DNA from 3 places in the Bradyrhizobium sp. USDA 3262 genome. Region 3 is predicted to be linked to each of the others. Evidence: riboswitches for the same ligand, from Rfam matches in the RefSeq annotation. Region 3 holds a riboswitch; each other region holds the start of a gene.
What was found. A riboswitch is a leader RNA that binds a small molecule or an ion and turns the genes downstream of it on or off. The one in region 3 is predicted to bind cobalamin.

Region 1: linked by a shared signal. The riboswitch ahead of ACVWYP_RS07845 (TonB-dependent receptor) and the one ahead of ACVWYP_RS00865 (TonB-dependent receptor) in region 3 are both predicted to bind cobalamin.
Region 2: linked by a shared signal. The riboswitch ahead of ACVWYP_RS13330 (ribonucleoside-diphosphate reductase subunit alpha) and the one ahead of ACVWYP_RS00865 (TonB-dependent receptor) in region 3 are both predicted to bind cobalamin.

What each region holds. Positions count from the first base shown of each region.
Region 1 covers NZ_JBSSCT010000001.1:1,705,587-1,712,935, reverse strand. Annotated here, with positions in the region: gene ACVWYP_RS07855 (ABC transporter ATP-binding protein) at 1-27, opposite strand, end outside; gene ACVWYP_RS07850 (FecCD family ABC transporter permease) at 24-1,067, opposite strand; cobalamin riboswitch at 1,180-1,377, shown strand; gene ACVWYP_RS07845 (TonB-dependent receptor) at 1,541-3,754, shown strand; gene ACVWYP_RS07840 (hypothetical protein) at 3,866-4,039, shown strand; gene ACVWYP_RS07835 (ABC transporter substrate-binding protein) at 4,249-5,241, shown strand; gene ACVWYP_RS07830 (ATP-grasp domain-containing protein) at 5,259-6,506, opposite strand; gene ACVWYP_RS07825 (MFS transporter) at 6,733-7,349, shown strand, end outside.
Region 2 covers NZ_JBSSCT010000001.1:2,853,601-2,860,949, forward strand. Annotated here, with positions in the region: gene ACVWYP_RS13325 (hypothetical protein) at 622-1,554, shown strand; cobalamin riboswitch at 1,956-2,171, shown strand; gene ACVWYP_RS13330 (ribonucleoside-diphosphate reductase subunit alpha) at 2,383-4,212, shown strand; gene ACVWYP_RS13335 (ribonucleotide-diphosphate reductase subunit beta) at 4,203-5,276, shown strand; gene ACVWYP_RS13340 (hypothetical protein) at 5,373-5,543, shown strand; gene ACVWYP_RS13345 (hypothetical protein) at 6,844-7,349, shown strand, end outside.
Region 3 covers NZ_JBSSCT010000001.1:177,440-184,788, forward strand. Annotated here, with positions in the region: gene gspD (type II secretion system secretin GspD) at 1-419, shown strand, start outside; gene ACVWYP_RS00855 (tetratricopeptide repeat protein) at 496-969, shown strand; gene ACVWYP_RS00860 (PepSY domain-containing protein) at 977-2,476, opposite strand; gene ACVWYP_RS00865 (TonB-dependent receptor) at 2,479-4,761, opposite strand; cobalamin riboswitch at 4,868-5,063, opposite strand; gene ACVWYP_RS00870 (CobW family GTP-binding protein) at 5,299-6,282, opposite strand; gene ACVWYP_RS00875 (amidohydrolase family protein) at 6,230-7,349, opposite strand, start outside.

The DNA of each region.
Region 1 (7,349 bases), 1.5 Mb from region 3:
GAGCGCGGCGGCGGAGAGCAGCGTCATGCCACACCTCCGCCGAGCGCGCGGCGTTCGCGCATGATGAGGTAAAGGAAGAACGGCACGCCGATGATCGAGGTCAGCACGCCGACCTTGATGTCCGATGTCGAGGGGATGATACGTACCGCGATATCGGCGGCGAGCAGCAGCGCCGAACCGGTGAGCGCGCTCGGCACCAAGAGCCGCGCCGGATCGTGACCGATCAGCGGACGCATCAGATGCGGCGCGACGAGGCCGATGAAGCCGATCGTGCCGGTGACCGCGACCGCGCCGCCGACGCCGAGCGCCACGCCCGTGATGACGAGTAGCCGCAACCGTCCGACATCGACGCCGAGGCTCTGCGCCGCCTCCTCGCCAAGCGTCAGCGCGCGGAAGGCGCTCGCCTGGCTGAGCAGGATGGCGGCGCCCGCGACGATGAAGGGCAGTGCCAGCGCCACGTGCTGGAAGCTGCGGTCCTCCAGCGAGCCGAGCAGCCAGAACGCGATCTCCAGCACCACGAAGGGATTGCTCGAGAGGTTCATCACCAACGCGGTCGCAGCACCCGCAAAGCTCGAGATCGCGAGCCCGGCCAGGATCAGGATCAAGAGCCCGGCATTGCGGCCAGCGATCGCAAGCAGCGCGAACACCGAGCCGAAGGCGGCGATGATCGCCACCACCGGCAGCGCATAGGAGCGCACATCGGCGAGGCCCAGCGCGATCACCAGCACCGCGCCGAAGGCCGCCGATTGCGGCGCGCCGAACAGCGACGGTGAGGCCAGCGGATTGCGCAGCAGCCCTTGCAGCGCCGCGCCTGACAGCCCGAGAATACCGCCGATCGCGAATGCCAGGATGGTGCGCGGCAGGCGGATCTCGCGCACGATCACCTGCGCCACATCGCTGCCGCCGCCGAACAGCGCCTCGATCACCGCAAGCGGCGATAGCCGCACCGGCCCGATGCCGAGCGAGATCACCAGCAGCAGGACCACGAGCGCGAGCAGCGCCGCGGTGGCGCCCCACCGGCGCCGCGCCGCGACCTCGGCCGCCAAGGCAAAATCCTGCACGCTCATCGGATCCATGCTCTTACAGCGATCGCCGTGGCAGACAAGCGACACTCGACAAAAACCGTGGCCGCCCGGCCGCCGCCCGACTTCCGCCGGATTGACTTTGCTGCCCGGCCGAACCCTAGATGAACATGACGGTTCTTTCATGAGATGAAAAGGGAATGCGGTGCGGGGAAACTTCCCCAACGCCGCGGCTGCCCCCGCAACTGTATGCGGTGAATCCTTCGTCACAGGCCACTGGGAATCTCGGTCCTGGGAAGGCGACGAAGGGTAACGACCCGCGAGCCAGGAGACCTGCCGTCAGCCGTGGTCACACGCGAGGATGCCGGTCGGGGAGTACAGGCATGAGCTTCACCTGATGCCGTGAGCACGATGGTGAGACTGGTTCGCGGTGACGTGCCACTGACGTTGCCGAGGCCTCGCTTATGTTCCCCTTCCCTTTCCATCGGCGGCACCGCGTGCATCTGCTTGCGTCGACGATGATCGCACCTGCAATCCTTGGCTCCGCCGCGCGGGCGCAGCAGGCACCCGCTCCCGATCAGTTGCCGGCGATCGAAGTCACCAAGCCGGGCGACCAGAACGTCACGCGCGCCAGGCCGGCCGCAGACGAAGCGCCGGTGCCGCGCCGCCCGGCGCCGGGCACCACGCAGAGTAATAATACGGGCAGCGGCAGCGGATCGGGCACGACAGCGACCGGCGTGGCCACCGGAACGGGTGGCACCGGTGGCGGCCGCCAGTTCGCCGGCATTGTCGGCTCCTCCTCGGCCGTGATCACCGCCGACGACATCGCGCATTCGCCGGTGCAGTCGCTACCGGAGATTCTTGCGCAGGTGCCGGGCGTGCAGTTGCAAACGCCCTATGGCGGACCGAACGGCGCCAAGACGTCGGTCGACCTGCGCGGCTTCGGCGCATTCGCGACCGACAATACCCTCTTCCTGCTCAACGGCCGCCGCCTCAACGACGTCGACAAGGCCGGCTTCGACCTCACCACGATCCCGCTCGATTCCATCGAGCGCATCGAGGTCACGCGCGGCAACAGCGGCGCGGTGCTCTACGGCGACAACGCGGTGGGCGGCGTGGTCAACATCATCACCAAGACCGGTGTCGGCAGCCCGCCGACGACGATGCGGGCCGAGGGCGGATACGGCTCGTTCAACACCCGCATGGCCACGGTCTCCGCGGCGCTCAATTCCGGACCGTGGTCCACCTCGTTCTACGGCAACGGCATCAAGTCCGACGGCTACCGCGTCAACAATGCGCTCGACCAGCGCAACGCCGTCGGCAACATCAACTACACCACGCCTGATCTCACCGCCTTCCTCACCGTCACCGGCAGCGACCAGAAGCTCGGCCTGCCCGGCGGACGGCTGGTCGATCCGTCGATCGGCGTCAACGAGTTGCTCACCGATCGCCGCGGCGCCGCGACGCCCTTCGACTATGCCAACCAGCAAACCGCCAGCGTCACCGCCGGCTTCACCAAGACGCTGATCAACGGCGTCGACCTGATCGTCGACGGCGGCTGGCGGCAGCGCGAGACGCAGAGCGGCTTCTTCGGCAAGGTGCCGACCATCAGCTTCGCTTCGACCTACAATGACGCCGCGCTGCAGACCTGGTCGCTCACGCCGCGGCTCAGCGTCAAGAATGTGATGCTGGGGATGCCGTCGACGATCCTGACCGGCATCGACTATTACGATTCGACCTTCCGCGAGGCGCGCGGCGCCTATCAGGGCGTCGACCCGTTCCACATCTACAATATCGAGCAGCAGTCCGTGGCCGGCTACTGGCAGCACACGATCGGCGTGCTGCCGACGACCGACTTCTCCTACGGCGCGCGTGTGCAAAACACCAGCGTCTCGGCGCGCGATCGCTACGACCCGAACGCGCCGTTCGCGTTCGACGCGCAGGCGGCACCGCTCGACAGCAACGAGACGCAATACGCGCTGCATGTCGGCGTCGAGCATCGCCTGACCGACACTTTCTCGGTGTTCGGCCGCGCGGCACGCGCATTCCGCACGCCTGATGTCGACGAACGCGTCGCGTCGGGTCCGTCATTCGACCCGCTGACCTTCGCCCCGATCCCGCAGACCTTCCAGCTCAAGACCCAGACCTCGCAGGATGTCGAGGGCGGCTTTCGCGTCAGGACCAACCGCTTCCAGGTCCAGACCAGTGTCTATCTGATGGATCTCGAGAACGAGATCCATTTCAACCCGGTGCTGTTCTTCAACACCAACCTCGACCCCACCCGCCGCTATGGCTCGGAGACCAGCGCGGCGCTCAAGGTCAGCGACAGCGTCACCCTGCGCGCCGGCATGGCGATCACCCGCGCGGTGTTCCGCGAAGGCATCTGGGCCGGCAACGACGTGCCGCTGGTGTCGCGCTACACCGGCAATCTCGGCGTCACCTGGAATATCTGGCAGAACTATCTGGTGTTCGACGCCACGGTGCGGGCCTGGAGCGCGCGCATCATGGACAACGACCAGGCCAACACCCAGAGCCGGATTCCCGGCAACGCCACCGCCGACATCAAGCTGAGCGGGCAGTATGACCGCTTCTTCTGGTCGCTGAGCGTGAACAACCTGTTCAACGCGCTCTATTACGACTACGCCATCGCGAGCACGTTCACGGAGGGCCGCTTCTCGGCCTATCCGCTGCCCGGCCGCACCTACATGGTGAAGGCCGGCGCGACGTTCTGAGCTGTCCAGCACGGCGGGGTGTGCGCCCGCCGCGTCGTCTCATCACGTTACAAGCGTCCGCAAACTGGAGTAGAATTCCGGCAGCTGATTTGACCCGTGCAGGGGAAACGCATGGCCAAGGCCGGAAAGACGAGCAAGGACGGCGCCAAGACCAAAGACAAGATCGACGACAAGTCGAAGAAGCCTCCGCCGCCCGCAGCGCTGCAGGACGATGACTATTACGAGGACGGCGACATCGCCACGCCGAAGCTCGACCGCTACGGCAATGATGACGAGCCATTGTGAGGCGCGGCAGATGTCCATCCAAATGTCCCGGGCGCAGTTGCGCGCCGGGTCGCGGGCGGCGGCCTCGTAGCTTGCGAGCTACCGAGCCCGGTTCATCGTCGCCAAGCAGACATTAGGTCGCAGCGGGGTCATGGGCTGGCCCCCCTTCCGGATTGGTTGCCGTGCTAGGCTCCGCATGGACGCTGGGTCCTTGCCCGGGGGGCGGTGCCATGAGGTTTGCGAAGGCGGTGCTCACGGTCTTCTGCATGATCGCGTCGACGTGCGAACCGTCCAATGCGCAACAAGCCCCCAGGAAAGTAGGAATCCTTCTCAACGGCAGCCCGTCGCCGCTCTTCGACTCCATCAAGAAAAACCTTCTGAGCGACTTCGCCGACCGCGGCTATCTCGAAGGCCCCGACATCGTCATCGAACCGCGATTTGCCGAGTCGAAGCTCGAGCGCCTTCCGGGCCTCGCCTCGGAGCTGGTCGGTGCGAACGTGGATGTCATCCTTGCACTCGGCGGCCCGGCGTCGGTGGCGTCGCAGAAGGCGACGTCGACGATTCCGGTGATCTTTGCAATCGTGACCGACCCGGTTGCATTGAAGCTTGTCGCCTCGATGGAAAAACCGGGAGGCAACATCACGGGCCTCACCAACCTCGATCCGCAGCAGGCCAGCAAGCAATTCAAAATTCTGAAGGAGGCATTGCCCGGAATCACGCGCGTTGCGATTCTCAGCGATCAAACGATCCCCGGCGCCGATGAACGCGGGCTCGCTCCGATTGACCGTGCCAACGAGGCCGCAGCCAAGGCCTTGGGGTTGGAGCCGCAAATCGTGAAGGTCAAGAGTGCGGACGATCTGGAGGCCGCAATTGCCGGGATGGCAAAGGAACGCGCGGAGGCGCTGCTGGTCCTGGAAGTGCCGGTGCCCTTCAGCAATCGAAAGCAAGTTGGTGAACTGGCCCTGAAGAACCGCTTGCCGGCGATGTTTCCCGGCGGCCAGGCGGACGCGGGCGGGGTGATCACCTATGGCGCCAACGTCGCCGATACATGGCGCGAGTTTGCGACGTTCGCCGACAAGATTTTCAAGGGCGCGAAGCCGGGCGACCTGCCGGTCGGCGTCGTCACCAGGCGAGAGCTGATATTCAATCTCCAGGCGGCCCGGGCCGTGGGCGTCGAGATCCCACCCGAGCTATTGAAGCGTGCAGACAAGGTCGTGCAGTGAATTCGCGGTGAAGGATACTATCGGAAATCGCCATTTTCGATCGCCTTGATGCTGCCGCGATCGAGCAGATGCGCGCCAAAACCGCCGCGCGCGAGCGATGAGGCGATCTGCGGTGATGCCAGCAGCAACGCCGTGGTCATCGCGAGCGGCACGGCACTGAGCCAGTCGAGCCGCACCGGCGTCAGCTCTTCACTGCTTCCCCGGTAGTGCCCTTCGCCCGCGGCGATGCGGCCGCATTCCCGGATCAGGTCACGCCGCGTACCATCGCGCGACGCACTGCCGAGCAGCGCCTGCATCGCCAGATGCGTCCGCACCCCGGCGCGGCCCTCGGGCAGCGGCGCCGGGGTCTCGCCGCGCGAGACGCGCAGCAGCAAATCGACCAGATCGACGCCCGACTGAAAGGCGTTCATCGGCTCGACCAGCCGGGGGTTGCAGTCGATCAACAGCGGCGTTGCGCTGTCGAGCGGCATGATGACGTCGACCGAGAGCGCACCGTGCCAACGAAGATGCGCGCCGATGGTCTCGAGGCCGGCGCGGATCGCCGGCCTGCTCACGCTCTCCTTGATCGCCTCGCCGCCGCCGACACCGGCCGCAATCTGGCGGTAGGCATGGAAGCCGACAAGCGTGCCGTGGCAGAACACCGACTGCGCCTTCTCGACCGTGCCGGTGATCAGATCCTGCGCCAGCACCTCGCCGGCAAAATCGTCCGCGGACTCGAGGTCGTAGAGCGCTCTATTGAGATCACCAGCGTCGCGCACGAACCAGACGCCGCGGCTGGCGGTGCCGACCGACGTCTTGACCACGGATGGAAACCGCACCGCCTCGCGCAGCTCCTCGGCCGAGTTCACGATCCGGGTCGTCGGCTGCGGCAGGCCGAGCCGGTCGAGCAGACGGCTGAAGCCGGCCTTGCTGTGCACGGCGCGATAGCTGGCGAAATCCGGCAGCGCGAGGCCGGTACGTGATGCCAGCCCCGCCGCGGCGCGGGCGAACAGAAATCCCTGTTCATGCGTCGGCAGCAGCACATCGAAATGCCGCGAGGCCAACAGGCGCTCGACGAAGCGCAGGAAGCCGGCTGGATCCGACCGCAGCGGCGGACAGTGGTGGTATTTGCGGACGAAGCGGGAGTAGCGCGCCAGGCACCAGCGCGAGGGGTCGCAAACCTCGACGTGATGGCCGGCCAGTCCGAGGATCGTGATCGCCTCGCGGCCGGAGGTGCTGGAGCCCTCCGACACCAGCACGCGGAGCTGCTTTTTGGGGTCGATCATGGCCGATCATCGCCGTGCCGCCGCGCTTTGTCGCCGCATTTAATGCCGCATGTGTCGATCCGGCACGCCCGCGCCGGGGGCAGCCATGCGCCCGCGTTCATGGACAATTAGCGGCCAATCTCTATTTTCGGCGGGCCCTGCCGGGCATTTTGTTTGACGCGTTTTCTTCACGCGAACCGGTACTAACTTCGCTTGAAAACGCTATGGAACTGGGGTTTTCGACGACATGGTCGACGTTCTGGCCGCACCGCAGCAAGCGAAGGCCGACAGCGCGCTGCGCACGCTGACGGGGATTTCGGTCGCCCATTGGGTCAGCCATTTCCATATCTTCGTGCTGCCGATGTTGTTCCCGTTCCTGAAGCAGCAGCTCGGCGTCGGCTATGTCGAGCTCGGCCTCGCGCTGACGGTGTTCGCGGTGGTCTCCGGGCTGACCCAGGCGCCGATCGGTTACCTCGCCGACCACATCGGGGCGCGCAAGATCCTTTTGATCGGACTGACCATCGGCGGTTGCGCGCTGATCGGGCTCGGCCTGCATCTCAGCTATACGTCGCTGATCGTCTGCGCGGTGCTGCTCGGCCTTGCCAACAGCGTCTATCATCCGGCTGACTATGCAATCCTCTCGGCTCATATGGACGAGGCGCGGATGGGCCGCGCATTCTCGATCCATACCTTTGCCGGCTTCCTCGGCGGCGCGGTGGCGCCCGCGATCATGGCGGCGCTGGTTGCCTCGATCGGCGGCCTCGGCGCGCTGATCGTCGCCGGCGCGGTCGGTCCGCTGGTGGCGCTGTTCCTGATCGTGCTCGGGATTCCCGATGCCGGCGCCAACAAGAACAAGGCAAAGGA
Region 2 (7,349 bases), 2.7 Mb from region 3:
GGATATTCCGATTGTGACCGAATTCCTGTAGTGCGGTCGCGAGGTCCTGATCCAGAACATGTAACTGTAAGGCGTCGATGGCAGCGTCAGCGGCGCGCCGAGCGTCCTGGCGACGTCAGGCAGGTGAAAACAGGAACACATAGCACTTTCTTCAAGATGCAGCCTCCGAGATCGGATGAGTATACCTGCTATTTTCACGACAGGATCGACACCAAAATTCGTCCCAAGTTGGAGGCCGATGCTTCTTCCTAAATGGAAACCTGCCGCGGTCATCGGGTAACGAACGCTCGTCAGCTTTCGGTCAGCTCGCTTCTCTAAGGTGCTGGCCGATTCGCGCTCACGAATGCTGCCAATCTTATCACGCGACAGAAACGGTTCTTCTCATGTTGCCTGCCGTTGCCTCGACCCGCTCTCAACTCGGCCGAATGTATCTCCAGCGGCTGTTCATCGGTGCGGGACCAGTTTCATGAAAATCTTACGCAGGCGGATGCTCTTGTCCGCTTGCCGCTTCTGCTGTCGCATCGGCGGGTGTAAGACCGACCTGTATACCAAAGTGCGGGCGAGTACGAAGGCACTGTCGTCGACTCGCTTGCAAATGAGATGGGAGGAACTGTGTTGCGGATGGATTTTTCGCGTATTAATCGGTCTAAAGCTATATTCCATAATATTTATGCTTCTGATGATCCGAGGGCATATTTCTCGATCCTCGGAGACCTAGATTATATGATTCCGGACGTGGCTGAGCCGGTTGTGCGCCAAATCCTGGCAGCGAAAGCTTCGGCAACCGGCCTTAAGCCCGTCGTGCTCGACGTTGGATGTTCATACGGCATCAACGCAGCAGTGCATCGCTTTCCGCTGACCTTCGGGGGCTTGCGTCACCGCTACGCCCGGCGTGAGATGAGGGCGATCAGTTCTGAAACACTGGTGAGTCTCGATCGCAATTTTTATGCAGCCTGGCCTGATGTCGGGTTGGCGCGCTTTATCGGCCTCGACGTGTCGGTACAGGCGATCAGCTATGCAAAGAGTGTTGGCCTCTTGGAGCAGGGCATCGTCGCTGACCTTGAAAAGGAGGCGCTATCGACGGATAGCGCGCGCATTCTCCGCTCCGTGGATGTTATCATGTCAACCGGATGCATCGGCTACGTTACCGAGAAGACGTTCAGCGAGATTCTCGATGCGACAGAGAAGCAACCATGGATCATCTCCTTTGTGCTACGAATGTTCCCATTTGAATCGTTGGCCGAAGCGTTTGCAAAGCGTGGTCTTGTGACAGAACGTCTTACCGGCGCGACGTTTATCCAGCGTCGCTTTCGCGATGCTGAAGAGTTTGAAAGTTGTTTGGCCAGCTTGGCGGCCCTTGGCGTGGATGCGACCGGCCTCGAATCAGAAGGGCTGTTGCATGCGGATCTGATCTTGTCTCGCCCAGAGGCGGATGCGCGGGCCACGCCTCTGGAAGACGTTGTCACCGTCGCCAGCGGCAGGGGACGGCCGATTGGACCCCGTTACGTTCATGTTGAAAGCAACGAGGGCTTGCACGTTGCGCTGGAGCCCTGACAGTTAAGGACCACTGTGCAGCGCGCGAGTCTCTTCGGCGCTGGATCAAGACGTCGAAAAACAAGGCCATTCTGGTCGAAGGCGCGCCAGGGCCAATGTTGTTCGCCGACGATGGATAACGATTCGTCCAGATGCCATTTGTCGCGGCGAGCGCTGCGATTCAGATCGGAGAGCGCCTTGCCGAATTCCCTCTCTGCTGACGCGCGGTTTCATAGATCGCATCAATGCGACACGTGGGTCAGAATTTCCTCGACTATGCGCAAGCTTAACGGAAACTGAAAGGCAGCCCAAGGCATCTCTGCAGCAAGAAGTGACAGCGGCGATAGAGTGGTCCGGGCGGTCGGTATGTTTTTGCCTTCTAAATCTTGATCTCTCCAATTGACGAATCCCGGCGCGTAGACCTATCTATAGTCAGTCACGGTCTTCCGTTCCCCACATCTTGTAGGGTGGAAGCTAAGAGGGAACCCGGTGCGCCAAAACGGCAACTCCGGGGCTGCCCCCGCAACTGTAAGCGGCGAGCGGTTGTCATCATGGTCACTGGCGCGACACAGCGCCGGGAAGGCCGATGGCCGCAGTGACCCGCGAGCCAGGAGACCTGCCGCGACCGAATGAAAGTCCTCGGGCGGGGTGTCCCGGTGGGTCGCTTGCAGCCGGGGACATTTGCCCGGATTCCTCGCAAGTCGTCCGCGCCGGCCCGCGCCCAACATCGCGGGGTTGCCGATGTCGCCGTCTTACAATTTCGATCAGCAGGGTCATCTCATTGAGCCGCCGCATGTGCAGCCGCGCCCAGCGCAGGCAAGGCCTACCCCGCCTGAGTCGGGTCTTGTCTTGCCATCGCCGGCTCCGCTGCCGCGCCCCCTTGCTCCATCGCCAAGGCGGGCCGATCTCAAGCTCGATCGGACGCGCGACGACCTGTTGACGCCGTTCGGCAAGCTGACGGTGACCGACCGTTACCTGCTCGCCGGCGAATTGCTCCAGGACATGTTCGCGCGGGTGTCTTGCGCCTTCGCGGATGATGTTGCGCATGCCCAACGTCTCTATGATGCGATGTCTCGGCTGTGGTTCATGCCGGCCACACCGGTGCTGTCCAACGGCGGCACCACGCGCGGTCTGCCGATCTCATGCTTCCTTAACTCGGTGTCGGACTCGCTCGAAGGCATCGTCGGCACCTGGAACGAGAATGTCTGGCTTGCCTCTAACGGCGGCGGCATCGGCACCTACTGGGGCAACGTTCGCTCGATCGGCGAGAAGGTGAAGGGCGGCGTTACCTCGGGTATCATCCCGTTCATCCACGTCATGGACGGCCTGACATTGGCGATCAGCCAGGGCTCGTTGCGGCGCGGCTCTGCGGCGGTCTATCTCGATATCCACCATCCCGAGATCGAGGAGTTCCTCGAGATTCGCAAGGCGTCCGGCGACTTCAACCGCAAGAGTCTCAACCTGCACCACGGGATCAACGTTACCGACGCGTTCATGCGTGCCGTGGGCGCCGGCACCGCGTTCGCTCTGCGCAGCCCGAGGACCAACGATGTCATCCGCGAGATCGACGCCCGCCAACTGTGGCAACGCATCCTGGAGAACCGGCTGCAGACCGGCGAGCCTTACTTGTTGTTTATTGACACCGTGAACCGGTCGCTCCCCAAGCACCAGCGCGAGCTCGGCCTCAAGGTCTCTACCTCCAACCTGTGCAGCGAAATTACCCTGCCGACCGGCATCGATCATCGCGGCGAGGAGCGCACCGCGGTGTGCTGCCTGTCGTCGCTCAACCTCGAGACCTGGGATCAGTGGAATGAGAAGCCAGGCTTCATCGAGGACGTCATGCGCTTCCTCGACAACGTGCTGACCCACTTCATCACGGTGGCGCCGGACGGCATGAAGCGTGCCCGCTACGCCGCCTTGCGTGAGCGCTCCGTCGGCCTCGGCGTCATGGGCTTCCATTCGTTCCTGCAGGCCAAGGGCATTCCGATGGAAAGTGTCGTGGCCAAGTCGTTCAATCTGAACATGTTCCGGAAAATCCGTCGCGATGCCGACGCGGCATCCGTGACGCTCGCGCGCGAGCGTGGGCCGTGCCCGGATGCACTGGAACGCGGTGTGATGGCGCGCTTCAGCCATAAGATCGCGATCGCGCCAACCGCCTCGATCAGCATCATCTGCGGCGGGACTAGCGCTTGCGTCGAGCCGATCCCGGCCAACATCTACACCCATAAGACCTTGTCCGGTGCCATCTCGGTGCGTAATCCGCATCTCGCCAAGCTGCTGGCCGCCAAGGGCGCAGATACTTCGGCGACCTGGCAGTCGATCATCGCGCACGAGGGTTCAGTCGCCCATCTCGACACCCTGTCGGAACACGAAAAAGCGGTCTTTCGCACCGCCTTCGAAATCGACCAGCGCTGGATCGTCGAGCTTGCCGCCGACCGCGCCGCGTTCATTTGCCAGAGCCAGTCGATTAACCTCTATCTGCCGGCCGACGTCGATAAGTGGGACCTTCACATGCTGCATTGGACGGCATGGAAGCGCGGGGTGAAGAGCCTCTACTACTGCCGTTCAAAATCGATCTCGCGCGCGGCGTTCGCCGGCAACATCGCTGACGGCGACAACGCGGCGCCGCCGCAGCCGCAGCGGCACACTGACTATGAGGAGTGCCTCGCATGTCAGTGATCGATCTCTCATCCGTCGATCCGCGCACACTGATCGGCAAACGGTGCGTCGGCCTCCTCGACTCGACCGGCAGCTATGACGTCGATCGCTACGCCTGGGCTTACGAGTTCTGGAAGCGCCAGCAGCAGACCCATTGGATGGGCGAGGAGGTGCCGCTTGGTGCCGACCTCAAGGATTGGGCATCGGACCGCGTTACCGACAGTGAGCGCGCGCTGCTCACTCAGATCTTCCGTTTCTTCACCCAATCGGACATCGAAGTCGGCGATAACTATCTTAAGCGCTACATCCCGATCTTCCAGCCGCTCACCGTCCAGATGATGATGGCGGCCTTCACTAATATGGAGACGGTCCACATCGACGCCTATGCGCTGCTGCTCAAAACGCTCGGCATGCCCAAGACCGAGTTCGAGGCATTTCGCGGCTATTCCGAGATGCGTGCCAAGGCGGACTACATGCACGAGTTCGGCGTCGACACAGTAGCCGATGTCGCCAGGACCTTGGCGATGTTCGGCGCCTTCACCGAAGGCATGGCGTTGTTCGCGAGCTTCGCGATGCTGCTCAATTTCCCCCGCCACAACAAGATGAACGGCATGGGACAGATCGTAAGCTGGTCGGTTCGCGACGAGAGCCTGCATTGTGAGGGCATTATCAAGCTGTTTCACGAATGGAACCGAGAAACCGGCGCGGTGACGCGCTCCGTCCGTGACGATATCGTCGACGTCGCCAAAACCATGGTGAAGCTGGAGGAGAATTTCGTCGACCTCGCCTTCGGCCTCGGCAAGATCGAGGGCATGAGGCCTGAGCAGATCCACACTTACGTCCGCTATGTCGCCGACTGGCGACTGACCCAGTTGCGGATTGCCCCGGTCTTCGGCTTCTTCGAAGCCAAGGAGGGCGGGTTCACCCAGCTCAAGGCGCATCCGCTGCCTTGGCTCGTCGAGATTCTCAATGGCGTCGAGCACGCTAATTTCTTCGAGCAGCGCGCCACCGAGTACTCCAAGGCGGCGAGCCGCGGCAGCTGGGACGGCGAAGACGGGGTGTGGGCAGCTTTCGGCCGGACGTAGCCAGACGGAACGGCGCTTTGGAGCGCCCCCGCATTTTCGGACGTTTGCGAAAGTCGGCTCTGCCGCTGCTTGCGGGGCCGCAGCGGACCTTGATCTATGCCGCTCGAAATCATGGTCGCGGGCCTTTGGGATGGACGTGCCAAAGTGGAGGTGTTGAGCACACCTAAGGTGTCCGCCAGTATCGGAGTTCATCAAAAACGCTCCGGCTGGGATGAGCAGAGGCAGCGCGGTATCGGGCAACCGATCGAAGAAAACTGCGCCCGTTGATGTGCCGATGCGCAAATGAACTCAATCCCGGTTTCACGAGGCGCGCGACGTAACCGATGTCCACGCGGTTTGCGCTAAGGCCGCCTGCAATGCGGCTTAAGAAGAATTGGTTGCACGCTAGCCGTCCTTTTGGGAAGGGCGGACGGAAACTGTTTTACGCACCTTAGCCAAAGGGACGCGGAAAAACCTGACTTGAATGCTGCGGGCCGGCGGCTGTGTACGTGACAATCACGCGTGATGGTCAAGGTGGCCGACTCCGCGGCGTCGGTTCATATAAAGTGCAGGGCGGAGAAGGCAAAAGTGAGAAGAGGGCGCACTGGTGATCGTTTGTCTCTCGCCGTGCATCTATCTTGACGTGACCAGGTCTCTGCACTGATCGATTGGGCCTTAAAGTGGGAGCTTGGCAATTTTTCGCCGGCCGGGGGCCGTCACCGACTGCCGTTGCCGTCCGCAATTTCAATCTGTCGGCGCCAGAGACATGGCCCTGCCGAGGCGCGAGCCATGGTTGCTAGTGGGGAGGCCGATCTTCCCCAGAGTCCGCAGGCCGATCTTCAGCCGGCTTCGGGCCAAGGGATCGAGTCCAGCGATGGCGTGAGACGAATGAAGCCCTCTGCTCTGCGTTCGGCTGTGTGGGCACCCCGAGAAGAGTGAAAACCTTTGTGGCGGTCCTTGCTCGGTCTCACTCCGCTGCACTCCAGCATATCGATCTGAGCGCCTGTGGCTGTTTGGCCAATGAAAACCCAGTAATCCTTGGCGAGACGTCCGTCCAACATATGGAACTCGGACAGTTCTGGTGGTGCGGCTTCGGAAGGACCTGGCTGAGACGGTCCGGCTGCAAGGGTCGAGCGTGGGGTCCGGCCTGCAATGGCCCTGCAAGCGATAGCCCGGCATGCGACGGCTAGGCATGCCACGGTCCAGCGAAGGGCCGGCATCCTCATCCTGGCATATCAGATCCTGATCGACACCAGGATGAGCCTCGACCGCCTGCTGGAGAGATACTGCAGGGGACGCGCCGCGTCAGGACAGCATCGTGCGCAAGTCTGCGCCAAGCAGAGATGAATTGAAAATGCGAAGCAGCTTGTGGCGAAGGTCAATGCCTTCTCCATTGGCTCATTGCGAATCCTCTTGACGCTCGTCAGCTTCTCGAAAGCTAACTCTCTTAGCATGAGAGAGCGGATGTCTAGAGGGCGATGCCGCCTATCCATCTTAATGGAGATGCACATCGAACACCCGATGCTCTGCCGGCGGCTCGGAGGGTGCACTCCACACGAGCCTTCGAAACAGTTCTCTGGAGGTCGCAATGCAAATGGCCTTCGTCGAACTATGGCTCGAGCCAAACTTTCAAAGGAGGAGCAGGATGGATTTCAACTCAATCAGCCCAACGAACACAAGCCCGCAGCCCGATTCACCATCAGCGCCCGCGGGTCCAGCGGGCTTTGAGCACCAGCTGCGCGAGGTCGAAGATAGTGCTCTGCCACCTGCTGCGGGATCTCCCGTGCAGCAGGGCAAAGCCTACTCGCCATATCTGGACGCCCGGCATCCCTATTCGCAATATTTGGAGTCGGGGCATCCCTATTCATCACTGTTGGATCGGGAGGATGATCTATATGCGCCGGCTGCGCCCTCCCCCGGGCCATTGGTGGCCGCCAGAGAAAGCTCTCCACAGCCAGGCTCGCAGCAGCCGATCGCTCAAGCCATCGCGGAACTCCCAGAGTTTGATCCTGATCTAATTTGGCAGAATGTGGAAGCCGGGTCATCGCAGGCTGGACCGTCTCAGGCCGGACCTTCGCAAGCCGGGCCATCCTC
Region 3 (7,349 bases):
TGAAGGTCTCGCCCCGCGTCAGCGTGAACGGCACCGTGCGGCTCGACGTCGAGCAGGAGATCAGCAATGTTCCCCAAAGCAGCACCGTTAACCTGACGCCGACGGTGTCGGAACGGCGGGTCAAGAGCCAGATCTCGGTCGCCAACGGTCAGACCGTGCTGCTGGCCGGCCTGATCAGCGAGCAGCAGAGCGGCGCCCGCAATGCGCTTCCGGTGCTCGACCAGATCCCCGGCCTCGGCGACGCCTTCGGGCATCAGAGCAACGGCACCCAGCGTACCGAGCTGATCATCTTCATCCGCCCGCAGATCATCCGCAACGGTTCCGACGCCCAGACCGTGGCCGAGGAGCTTCGATCGAAATTGCGCGGCAGCATCGCCACGACATCGACCAATGCACCGATCACCACCAGCTATCACTGAGCCGGGCAGCAGGATGCGCCGCGTTCTCGCACAACGGACGGGCCTCTCGGCTTCGCTTGCGATCGTGATTTGGGCGATGACCGCCTCTGTCGCGAGCGCCGACAGCGTCGCGCGCGGATCGGCCGCCTTCCATCGCGGCGACTATGTCCGGGCGGCTCGGGAGCTCGCGCCGGCCGCCGAGCGCGGCAATGCGCGCGCCCTCGGCATGCTCGGCTTCTTGTACGAGCACGGCTTCGGCGTGCCGCAGGCCTACGCAGCCGCCGCCGACTGCTACTATCGCGGCGCCGTGCAGGGCGACCCGTTCGCGCAAGCCCAGCTCGGCCTGATCTACGACAAGGGTCACGGCGTTCCGACAGATTTCGTGCTGGCCTACAAATGGCTCAATCTGGCCGCGGCCCGCTCGAACGGGCGGCAGCGCGATGCCTATCTCCGGTTCCGCGATGCGGTCGCGTCCAAGCTCTCGACCTATGAGATCATTGCCGGACAGCGGTTCGCACTGGAATGGGCCCCCGATCGGCCGGCGCCGGACGTGCACCTGACCGTCAAGTAATCGCGGCTTACGAGGGCGTGCGCACGAGGCTCGCCGACACGCGCCTGCCTCGTACCTTCCGCCGCCGCAACCGGCGCCAGCCGATCACGATCCCGCTGATCGAGATAATCGTGCCAGCCGCCGATAGCAACCACACCACGACGTCGCGCGCCGGCGAGATGCGCAGCAGCAGCGGGACATCGAGGCTGTGCAGCGCGTTGAACAGCCAGCGGTAGGACCGGCGGCTGTCGTCGCTGCGGTCGAGGATCTCGCCGGTGACGGGGGAGATGTGCAGCCAGGTGTGGGCGGGATCGTCGAAGCCGATCCGCAATACGGGAAGCTCGCGCGCCTGGTGCAGCGTGTACCAGTAGGCGTCGGGTTCATCGAGCTGCCGCGCTGATGTCATCGCAGCGCCGGGCATTGCGTGTCGGGCGGCAGCGATGATCTCGTCGCGCGAGAGGGTCATCTGCGCACCGGTCACAGGATCGGCGATGCTGCGGCCGCCGTTACCGTCGTCGAGCAACATCAACCCGTGTCCGCCGATCCAGACGAAACGCGCCTCCACCGCCGGCATCGATGGCGACGACTGGAAGCCGGCGACAATGTCGGGCGTGTCGTGGCCGCTATAGCCGACCGCGATCTCGCGGGTGACGCCGCGAGCGGAGAACGCGCCACCGGGATTGAGCGACAGCCAGCCGCTGAACATCCAGGTCAAGACGCAGATGCCGCCGATCAGGCCGGCGATGTGATGCCAGGCCATCCAGCCGCGATAGGGCGAGACGGCGCCGTTCGCGTAGCGGCGCGTCAGCCGCAGGCGCAAAATGCCGATCCAGAAGCCGGTGACCGCGACGACAAGACAGACCCCCGAGATCCACAGCACCACATCCCGCCACAGCGGGCCGTCCTTGCGCAACACGGTCGGATAGATCCAGTGCGGGATCGAACCAAGCCAGTTCCAGATGCGCTCGGGACGCGTGGTGTCGAGCGCGATCTCGCCGCTGCGCGAGGAGACATAGAGCTCTGTGCCATCGGCGTCGCCGAGGCCGATCAGATAGAGCGGCCGCAACGGATCGAAGCGCGCCGTCACCGACCATTGGTCGCGCGTCACGGTGTCGAGCAATTGGGGTTGCACGGCATGCGGATGATGTGCGGCGATGGCCAGCGCCTGGTCCGGCGTGATGCGGTCGATCTCGCTGCCGTCGACCGCCGAAATGGTGATCGTCCCTCCCTTCCAGCCGATCACCCGATAGACGGGCGTGTCGTCCATCATCGAAAGCCGCAAGTCACGCGGATAACGCTCGACGCCCGCGATCGCCATCGCGCGATCAGGCGTGACCCGCACCTTGTTCCAGGGAATGACAGGAAGCGCGGCGAGGCGCTCGCTTTCGGTAAGGCGCGGAAAGGCCACGTACATCATGACAAGGCCGGAGATGAACCACATCGCGAACAGGAGACACGTCGCAATGCCGATCCAGCGATGGACGATATAGAGCCACCGCCGCCCGCGCCGGATCAGAGCGTTGCGCATGGTCAGAACTTCACGTTGACGGACAATTCGGCGGTGCGCGGCATGCCGAGCAGCCACTGACCGGTGCCGTTCGAGGTCACCGCGTAAGCCTTGTCGAACAAATTGTAGAGGCGGAACGCGACCGTGGTGCGGTCATCCGGCTTCCATCTGATGCCGCCATTGACCACATTGTAGCCCGGCCGCAGCTGGGTGTTGGCGAGATCGGAGTACATCGCTCCGACGATCTGCACGCCGCCATAGACCGACCAGTTGGGCGCGAAATCCCACGTCAGCCAGACGTTCGAGACCTGCTGCGGCACGTTGACCGGGACATTGCCGTTGAAGCTGACGATCTTGCCGCCGACCACCTGGCTGTTGTTGTCGTATCTGGCGCGCAACAGCGCAAGATTGGCGTCGACCCGCCAGCCGTCGCTTAGCGCGAGCCCGATCGATCCTTCGACCCCGCGCGATGATTGCTGGCCGATCTGCAATGCCAGGCCGCCGGTGGGATTGCCGGGATCGGGAATCGTGAGCCCGGTCTTGACGATCTCGTAAGCGGCCAGCGTCCACTCGCCGCGGCCGCCCCAGAACGACTGCTTGACCCCGATCTCGGTCTGCTTGCCGGTCGCAAGCTGGAAGGTTTTCTGCGAGACGGACAGCGAGATCAGGTTGCTGACCGGATCGACGCCGATCGCGTACTGACCATAGAACGCGAGGTTCTTGATCGGCTCGTAAACGAGGCCGGCGCGCCAGCTGGTCCCCGATAGCGTCGTCTCAAAACTGTTTGCCGGCGTCTTGTAGTCGGTGCGGTCGACCTCGGGGCGGTCGTACCTGACCCCGGTGACCAGCGACAATTGATCGGTCAGCGAGAGCCGATCCTCGGCGAACAGCGCGTATTGATTGACGATCGCATTGAAGCCCGGCGTGGTCGCCGTCGTCGTCGCGAAGAACGATCCCGGATCGAACGCGTAAGGATTGACCGACGACGCGCCGCCATAGGGCGAGTTGTTGGTATGGGTGAAGTCGATCCGGTTGACGTCGAACCCGGCGACGAACTGGTTCGCAAGTCCGAACACGTGACCGCTGAAGGTCGTATCCATCCGGTTGCCGAGTTGCTTCTGGTCGTGGAAGATCTCGATATAGCTCGTGCGATCGATCAGCTGGGTCTTCGGATTCCAGGTGTAGTTCTCGATGTCGCGCCAGTGCCGCTCGCTGGTCAGATAATACAGCGTGTTGTTGACCTTGATGCCGTCGGCGACGTCCCACTCGGTCTTGAACCGGGTCCAGCTGTCCTGATAGCGGATCGCGCTGTCCAATGCGTTGTAGTTCTTGAAGCGCAGCGCGTCCTGGATCGAGCCGTTGATCAGCGGCGTGCCGAAATAACGTGACGGGCTGCGGTCGCCGTAGTCCTCCGACAGCGTGAAGGCGAGATTGTCCGACGCCTGCACCCGCACGGCGGCGGAGACCACCGCATTCGAGGTCTTGTCGCGATCGACCCAGCCGTCCGACATGTTGCCGGTGGCGTTGACGCGGTACGACACATTGGGATTGATCGGACCGGTGCTGTCCACCGAGAGCCGCCGGGTCATGTTGCTGTCGAGCGAAACCTCGGCCTCGTTATAGGGCGTATTGAGGGGTTTCTTCGGAATCACGTTGATGACGCCGCCGATCGCGCCTTCGCCATACAGCACCGAGGCCGGACCGCGCAGCACCTCGATGCGTTGCGTCGACCAGGTGTCGTAGGGGAACGTCAGCGTGCCGGAGCCGATATAGAAGCGCGTGCCGTCGTACAGCGTCATCACCGAGTTGCTGCCGGCAAAGCCACGGGTGCTGAACGACAGCCCGCCATTGCCGGGCGCCGGCGTTGCGATGAAGCCGGCCGCGTCCTGGGTGACGGCATCGACCACATTATGCTGGCCGCGCTCAGCGATGGTCTGCGCCGTGATGATCTCGACGCTGGCCGGCGTCTGCAACGGCGTCAGATTGAGCCGGCTGCCGGTGCCGCCCTGCGTGGTGGCATTGAGCGTCGGCGATGCCGCCCCCGATGCGCCTGACGTCGCGGCACGCGGCGTGTTGCCGGCTGGTGCGGCCGTCGCGAGCCTCGGCCGTGGCCGCGCCGCGGCGGCCATGTCACGGCCGCGCGCCGCAAGCTTCGGCTTTGCCGCAGCGGAAGGCGCGACCTCGATCGGATCGAGCCTGGTTGGTGGAGGTGTTTGTGCCGAGGCTTCGGCCGGCAGCAGCAGCGATGACAGGGAGCAGACGAGACCGAGGCGCCATTTGCGCGCAACGGGAAAGGACGGAGACATGAAACGACTCGCGGTAACGTGGCACGTCACCGCGAACGCGGACTGGCGCATTGCCCAAAAGGCAGTGCTCCGATCCCACCAGGACGCCCCCGCCCGATGTGCTCGCGTGTGACCACGACTGACGGCAGGTCTCCTGGCTCACGGGTCATCGCCTGTCGACGCCTTCCCGGGCCTGATAGCCCAGTGGCAAATTGACGAAAGGCTCGCCGTTTACAGTTGCGGGGACAGCTGCGGCATTGGGGTTACCCTCGCACCGCATTCCCTTTTGATCCCCGAAGGGAACCGTCGGCAAAAACGATAGGTGCTGGCGGCAGGGCTGTCAATTCGATGCGATTGTCGCACACATCCTTTGCGGGATGCTGCTGCGGCGATGACACAGCGATGTCTGCTGCGGCTGACGCGGAGCTCCCTCTAATCCCGTCATCCTGAGGAGCCGCGCAGCGGCGTCTCGAAGGATCGACGGCCACCAGCGGGGCCGTGCCCCCTTCGAGGCTCGCTTCGCTCGCACCTCAGGATGACGGGAAACGTAGGTTCGTATCACTTGGCTTCGACACATCCCTGCATCACCTCATCAATCTCCGCGCGCGACAGAGCACCCATCTCGGCGATGAACACGATGCGCGTGCGCGGCACGCCGGGCGACGGCACGCCGCCCGCAGCCAAGGTCGCGCGGCCGCCGGCGAGTTGAAACACCGTCAGCCGCCCGGGCTGCTCCACCGTCTCGAACAATCCCTTCGCCCGCGCCAGCTTCGGCGCCAGTCTGCCGATCGCCTGCTGCAAGCGCGGCAGCAGCACCGGCCGCTCCGAGGTCCAGCTCAGCGTCTCGAAGCGGTCGGACGCCGGCCGTCGCGGCGCGGTCTCGCGCGGCGCCGGCAGATGATCGAGATCCGCCGGAAACAGCAGCGCGGCCGGCACCTCGCCATGCAAGGCATCAACCAGCACGGCCGCCGGACGCGCCGCGCGCACGGCGTCGCGGATCGCGGCGCACGCGGCGGCGTCAGTCAGATCGACCTTGCTCAGCGCCACCACGTCCGCCGCCCGCACCTGCGAGCGCAGCAGCGCGTCGTTCAGCATCGCCGCAGGCTGCGTCGCGTCGACCACGCACAGCACGGTCTCGAGCGGCGCCTCCTTCCAGATCACGGGATCCATCAGGTTGCGCACGATGTCGGCGGGATCGGCGATCCCGCTGGTCTCGATCACGATGAATTCGGGACGCGGATCACGCCGCAGCAGCGTGGCGAGCGTGCGCAGCAGGTCGCCCTCCAGCGTGCAGCAGATGCAGCCGTTGCTCAGGTTGACCACGCCGTCGCTGGCGCCCGCGATCAGCTCCGCGTCGATATTGATCGCACCGAAATCGTTGACCACGGCGGCGATGCGCCGCCCTTGCGCATGCGCCAGCAGATGGTTGACGACCGTGGTCTTGCCCGCCCCGAGGAAGCCCGCGACCAGCAGGATCGGGACCGCCACCTCAGCCCCCAGCGACGGGCCGGCGCACCGGCCGGCCGGGACGCGCCGCGACATCGAGCACCCCATCGCTGATCAGTGGCTGGCCGCTGACCACGAGATGCCGCACGCCCTCCGCCGGACGATTCATCGCGGAGAAGGTCGCGCGGTCGCTCAGCGTCTCGAAGTCGAACACCACGACATCGGCGTCGGCGCCGACCTGCAGCCTGCCCTTGGCCCGCATCGCCGGCGTGCTCGCCGACAGGATCTCGGCCGGGATCAGCGCGCATTTGCGGATACCCTCGAGCAGCGACACTTTCTTGCGCTCGCGCACCCATTCGCGGATGAAGCGGGTGAAACAGCCCGCCGAGCGCGGATGCGAGGTGGCATCGTCGGGCAGCGGCCAGGCGTCGCCAGTGTAGGGGCGGCCGTCCGACAGCGTCCACGGCATCGCGTCGGAGGCGATCGCGCCGCCCGGATACAGCACCGCCATGTCGAGCAGATCGCGATGATGCGCATTGTTCTCGATGTCGAGCACGTGCCACAGCACCAAGGTCGAGGGCTCTTCGGCCTGTGCCGCCAGCAGTTCCTCGCGGCTGCCGAAACGGTGACCGTCGGTCACGCGCTGCACCGAATCATAACCGAGGCCGTTGCGCTCCTCGAATTTCGGATCGCTGAAGAAGGTCGCCGCCAGCACGGTCGAGCCGGTGCCGTAGGGATAGGCCTCCACCGTGATCGGCAGCCCCTGCGCCTGCGCTTTCGCGATCAGCGCAACACAGCGTTCGATATCCGTCTTGCTCGACGAGTTGAAATGACAGATGTGCATATGCGCGCCGGTGGCGCCGGCATACCCGATCAGGCGGATATAGGCTTCCGCCGCGCTCTCGGGATCGATCCGCGACATATAGGCGACGTGGGTGAAGGTCGGCACCGCATGCGTGGCCGCGAGCTGGCACACCGCGGTCAATTCCTGCACGCCGGCGCCCGGCGCATAGGCGTTGAGAATGCCGATGCCGATACCGCCCTCGTTCAGGCCGATGGCGAGGCGGTCGAGGATGCCGCCGACCTCGCCTTCGGTCGCGACGTTTTCGATCCAGCGGCGATCGCGCATCGCGGCGCCAAACGATTCCAGCGAGCTTTCCGAA